2 regions of the Pallidibacillus thermolactis genome follow, and region 2 is predicted to be linked to the other one. Evidence: riboswitches for the same ligand, from Rfam matches in the RefSeq annotation. Region 2 holds a riboswitch; the other holds the start of a gene.
The links. A riboswitch is a leader RNA that binds a small molecule or an ion and turns the genes downstream of it on or off. The one in region 2 is predicted to bind S-adenosylmethionine.
Positions count from the first base shown of each region.

Region 1: another riboswitch for S-adenosylmethionine. It lies ahead of OEV82_RS14390 (O-acetylhomoserine aminocarboxypropyltransferase/cysteine synthase family protein); the one in region 2 lies ahead of OEV82_RS02825 (aliphatic sulfonate ABC transporter substrate-binding protein).

Region 1 covers NZ_JAOUSE010000063.1:6,817-9,980, forward strand. The annotation lists gene OEV82_RS14375 (YndM family protein) at 1-133, shown strand, start outside; gene OEV82_RS14380 (hypothetical protein) at 209-463, opposite strand; gene OEV82_RS14385 (TraR/DksA C4-type zinc finger protein) at 684-1,436, shown strand; SAM riboswitch class I at 1,552-1,662, shown strand; gene OEV82_RS14390 (O-acetylhomoserine aminocarboxypropyltransferase/cysteine synthase family protein) at 1,781-3,079, shown strand.
Region 2 covers NZ_JAOUSE010000004.1:107,095-110,258, forward strand. The annotation lists gene OEV82_RS02820 (hypothetical protein) at 34-198, shown strand; SAM riboswitch class I at 795-900, shown strand; gene OEV82_RS02825 (aliphatic sulfonate ABC transporter substrate-binding protein) at 1,082-2,053, shown strand; gene OEV82_RS02830 (ABC transporter permease) at 2,074-2,907, shown strand; gene OEV82_RS02835 (ABC transporter ATP-binding protein) at 2,996-3,164, shown strand, end outside.

The sequences.
Region 1 (3,164 bases), on a different contig from region 2:
TTTCCAATCAGGATATAATTATGTATCGGTTGAAGATAATCAAACAAATATGGTGGGAGAAACAAACGAAACTGGAAAAAATGAAACTAATGCAAGATTGGATAAAAATAATCATCCAGAAAACGGTACATGAATGTGAATTAAATAATATATATAAGGCATGTAGATGAAAACTCTACATGCCTTCGTTATTTCTTAGTAGGACCATTTATTTACTAAGTGTCGGTTTCAATATGTTATTTATATCAATATTATCAGCTTTACTGGTCAGGTTACGAAATAAATGTTTAACTTTTTCATTTCCTTTTCCTTTCCTCATCGTATAAGCTGCCGTTGCCCCACCTGCTATACCAAGACCAAGTAATGATAACAACATTGTATTTCGTCTTCTTCTTCTGCGAGGCATCATATTCATCATTTTATTGATATTCATTTGTTTCATTAATTGTCTTCGCATGGCCATATAAACATACACCTCTTTCTCTATAGTCGAAGAAAATAATTTCTTCTCTAGTATTGTTTGTGTAATAAGTAAAGGTATACAAGGGAGTAAAATCAGTAAATGGTTATTTTTGTCTTTCTTCTATTATTTGGTTGTGAACGATGTCTCATTTTGACAATTATGTTTTCACTATTTTTGCCGAATACTATTGTTATAAAGCTATAAAAGGAGCGTTAAGTATATGTTAACGAAACAACAAATTCATCACTTAAAACAAATCCTAACACAAGAAAAAAATGATATTGAAAAAAGGCTGAAAGAGAATAATCAATTCGATTTAAATAAAGGACATGCACATGAGTCGGTTGGAGAATTATCAAGTTATGATAACCATCCTGCAGACGAAGCTTCGGAATTATTTGAAAGACAAAAGGATGTTGCCTTGAATGAACATGAAGGGGAATATTTGAAAAGTATTCACAATGCATTACTGGCCATTGAAAAAGGAACATATGGCAAATGTGTAATATGTGGGAAAGACATCCCATATGAACGTTTAGAGGCAATTCCTACTACGATATACTGTAAAGAACATTCTCCGGACAAAGTCACGTCAAAAGACCGTCCTGTTGAAGAAGATGTATTAATGACGCCTTATGGTAAATTTAATTTTGATGTGTCAAGGGATGAAGGAATTACTTTCGATGCTGAAGATTCATGGCAGGAAGTGGCGTCTTGGGGAACAAGTGATTCACCCCAAGATTATTTGGAACAAATCGAACATTACAATGATGTAAATATTGAACCTAACGAAAATCTTGGGTATGTAGAAGATTATGAAAATTTTAGTGCAGTCGATCTTTATGGAAAACCAATAAACATATATCCAACAAAGCAACATGAAAAATATGAAGAATTATTAGATGAAGAAGGTACAATGACGATTTTCGGTGACTTGCCAGGTAATGAAAAGGATCCATATGTAGATGAATAGTCCATTATTTAAAAATAGTTAAAAATACATTTAAATAAAAAATTAAAAAAGTGTTGACGTATAGAAAAATTTTCCTTATACTCTAAATAACAAAAATTTAATAAGTGAGTATTTACTCTTATCAAGAGTGGTGGAGGGATTAGGCCCTATGAAACCCGGCAACCTTCAAACAATGTTTGAAAAGGTGCCAAATCCTACAGATCTGAGTTGATCTGAGAGATAAGAGGAGGAAGCGAATATTCGACCTCTTCTTATTGAAGAGGTTTTTTATTTTATACATTCCTCTTCAACTCTCTAATATATTAAATACTCACTGTACTAAAATTAACGAGGGGGAATTGGAAATGACAAATAATTACAAAGACGAAACCATATTATTACATGCAGGACAAGAGGTAGACCCAACGACAGGTTCACGTACTGTACCGATTTATCAAACCACTTCTTATGTTTTTAAAGATGCCGATCATGCTGCGGATTTATTTTCACTAAAAGAAACGGGAAATATTTATTCACGTATAATGAATCCAACCGTTGATGCTTTTGAAAAGCGTGTTTCCGAACTTGAAGGCGGTATAGCTGCTGTAGCTACTGCATCTGGTTCAGCAGCCATTACTTATGCAATTTTAAATGTTGCTGAAGTGGGCGATGAAGTAATTGCAGCGTCTAACCTTTACGGTGGAACATATAACTTATTTGCGAATACAATTAAAAAATTTGGTGTTACAGTAAAATTCGTAGATGCAGAAGATCCAGAAAATTTCCGGAGAGCTGTTACAAATAAAACAAAAGCTTTCTTTGGAGAAATTATTGGCAACCCAAGTTTACAGGTGTTTGATGTAGAAGCCGTTGCTAAAATAGCAAACGAAGTCGGTGTACCATTAATTATCGATAATACTTTTGCTCCATATAGTGCTAAGCCAATCAAGTGGGGAGCAAACGTTGTTGTTCATTCCGCTACAAAATTAATCGGTGGTCACGGTAATTCTATCGGTGGTGTTGTTGTTGATGCTGGAAACTTCGATTGGAGTAATCCTAAATTTACCGGATTTAATGAACCAGATCCAGGTTACCATGGCCTGAAATATGCAGAATTAGGTGAAGCTGCCTTCGCGTTAAAATTACGCGTTCAATTATTACGTGATACAGGTGCATGTTTATCCCCACAAAATGCATTCTACTTTTTACAAGGTCTTGAAACACTACATTTACGTTATGAGAGACATAGTGAAAATGCTTTAAAAGTAGCAACTTATTTAAAAGAAAATCCGAATGTTGCATGGGTAAACTATCCAGGTCATGAAGATCATCCTTATTACGATTTAGCGAAAAAATATTTACCAAAGGGAGCTGGTTCCATTGTTGTATTCGGTGTTAAAGGTGGGAGAGAAGTAGGCAGACAAGTTGTCAATAACGTTAAATTATTCTCACATGTTGCAAATGTAGGAGATGCAAAATCATTAATTATACATCCTGCTTCAACGACCCATTCTCAATTAAGTGATGAAGAACTGAAACTCACTGGTACTCCGGAAGAATTGATTCGGTTATCCGTTGGTATTGAAAACGTCGATGATATAATAGAAGATCTTGACCAAGCAATTAAAAACGCTGTAAAAGCGACTACTATCGTTAATGGTTAGATTGAATCATCTTACATTTGGTCATGATAGGATTTTTTTCATTAAATTCTGTCATGACCATTATTGTATGACTGGAATTTGTGCT
Region 2 (3,164 bases):
AATATGTATTTCCAATTGAGGTGAATGAGGTAGATGGAATTGATTATTTTGATTGTTGTTGGTCTTTTGGGCATAGTTATAGCGGGGCTTGGCCTAGTTAAAGCATACAGTCTAAGAATGACTGAGCCGAAACAAGAACTACAAGAAAAATTAGATCAACTAGAAAAGGAGGTCCAAGAATTAAAAAATCAAAAGTGAAAAAACTATGGTTTCAAGGATAAATTTTGAATGGGAAAATGGGGGGATTTAAAAAATAACAAATGACAAAACGACCATGAAATATAGTCTGTTCATAGGAATAATGTTGTTATTGCATCCGAATCTGTCGTGACAAAGGATGGGCCAGACAATGTTATTGTCGGGGATAATCCAGACATTATTGTTTTAAAGTGCAAAACCATTTTTTGCTTGACGAGGAATCAGAAGATGCTTGCTTAATGAGGCTGAAAAAGGGGAAAACATATTGCCTTAAGTCGTTTCGAGACATCACGTAATAATAAGTGGGCAAAATTGGTATTGTCACATGGGAATTCAACAAGTTGATCAATTTGATACATATATAGGTTATGAAATGAATTGCCTTCAAAACTGGCGTTCCTCACCTTTTTAGTCCAGTCACTGGCCCACTATGTTGGCAAAATATTGATCAATTTAAAGGAAATATGAAGAGAAGAGAGATCATCAATGTGTTTGTCATGAAAAATATTTCTATACTTAAATTGACAAAAAATATGTAGTATGTTAAATTTTATTTTAATAATTTAAAAAAATAAAAAAACAAATACTTTTTTGGATTCTTATCTAGAGTGGTGGAGGGACTGGCCCAATGAAACCCGGCAACCTGTTAAATTCGTTTAACAAGGTGCTAATTCCTGCAGAAGTAATTCTGAAAGATAAGAAGAGATCGCGATTCAGCCCTCTTCTTAATGAAGGGGGTTTTTGATTTTAAGGGGAGGGATGGCTGGCACAATTTAAAACTGATTGATATTTTTGTGCAAAAACCAAGTAAACATATAAGTTTAATTGTAATCAATTACAATAAAATATCATTTATGAAAGTAGAGAGGATAGGAGGGAGCACATGAAAAGGTATCTGTTTATTTTAATTGGACTCATTAGTTTTATACTTGTTAGTTGTTCTGAAGGAAATACAGATGGAAAACCAAATAAGATCAGATTGGATTATGCAACTTACTCCCCAATAAGTCTTGTATTAAAAGAGTTTGGATTTTTAGAAGAAGAGTTAAAAGATGAAGGGATCGAAATTGAGTGGGTATTTAGTCAAGGAAGCAACAAAGCACTAGAATTTTTAAATAGTAACAGTGTGGATTTTGGATCTGCAGCTGGAGCAGCTACGCTAATTTCAAAGGTAAATGGTGCACCAATTAAAAATGTTTACATTTTCTCAAAACCTGAGTGGACAGCGCTTGTTACGTTGGAAGATGAAAATATAGACTTAGTCGCGGATTTAAAAGGGAAAAAAATTGCGGCAACCATTGGTACAGATCCTTATATTTTTTTATTACGTGCTTTAAATGAACAAGGTATTGACCCATCTGAAGTAGAAATTGTAAATCTCCAACACGGTGATGGGGCAACTGCATTAACGAGTGGTTCTGTAAATGCGTGGGCCGGTCTTGATCCCCATATGGCAAGAGTAGAGCTTGAATCCAGTGCGCAACTTTTATATCGAAATCCCGATTTTAATACATACGGTTTTTTAAATGTGCGAGAAGATTTTGCCAAAAAATATCCAGGGTATGTTAAAAGAGTAATTGAAGCATATGAAAAGGCTAGAAAATGGACATTGGAAAATCCTGAAAAAGTAGCTGAAATTCTAGCTGAGGAAGCACAAATTGATCTTGAAGTGGCAAAATTACAACTTGAACGGAATGATTTTACTGAGAGTATTCCAGGGAATGCTCACCAGAAAGCAATTATAGAAGCAGGAAAGATTTTACAACAAAGTGAAGTGATAGATAAAACTGTCAATATACAGGAAATCGCAACAGAATTAATTGATTCTTCGATAGCAGAGAGTACTATTAAGTAATTTATGGGGGTGAACATCAAATGGGTAAATTATTGGCGACTGTTACTACAACGAAAGAAGTGAAAAAATCACAAAAGAAACAAAAAACAAATACGCTTCATACGATTATATTCGGAAGTTTAACGCCTACAATACTGATTATGCTTTGGGAGTTATTATGTAGACAAGGTGTGTTTCCAACCTATCAATTACCTGCGCCAAGTGTAATCTTAAAAACAATTATCACTTTGTTTCAAGACGGAAGTTTGTGGACGCATATTGGAATTACAACATTACGGGTGTTCATTGCTTTTATTCTCGGCAGTGCTTTGGCTGTTATACTTGGCTCCTTTGTTGGTTTATATAAAAAAGCTGAGCAATTATTTGATCCGATGATCCAGGCTTTTCGTTCTATTCCATCTCTAGCATGGGTTCCATTATTTATCCTTTGGATGGGAATTGGTGAAACTTCAAAAATTACAATGATTGCTGTCGGTGTTTTTTTTCCAGTTTATTTAAACACCGTAAGTGGAATAACGGGAGTCGATAGAAAACTTATTGAAGTTGGTAAAATGTATGGTCTCTCGAGTTTTCAACTTATTTGGAGAGTCATTTTACCAGCAGCACTTCCATTGTTTCTTGTTGGGCTTCGAAGTGGTTTAGGACTGGGTTGGATGTTTGTTGTTGCAGCGGAACTAATGGGGGCAAGTAAAGGTTTAGGTTATTTGCTCGTTCTCGGCCAGAATACATTGTCACCTGAATTAATCATTGCGAGTATTCTTTTGTTTGCAATTATTGGAAAACTCTCAGACTGGATGTTAAAGCTAGTTGAAAAACGTACTTTAACATGGCAAGACGGTTTTGTTCAACAATAAGTTTGGTAATCATACCGGATTGACGAGTGATATAAAGTTTGAATAGGCTGAGTAACCTCAATAATTTTATAAAATGGAGAGATCTTTGATGAGTTTAGAACTGAGAAATATAAATCGAAGTTTTAATGGAAAGACTGTCATTCGTAATGTATCATTTCGTGCGAAACAGGGTGAAATTATAGGACTCGTTGGAACTAGTGGTTCTGGGAAAAGTACACTACTTCGTGTTATTTCTGGTCTTGATACAGAGTATGAAG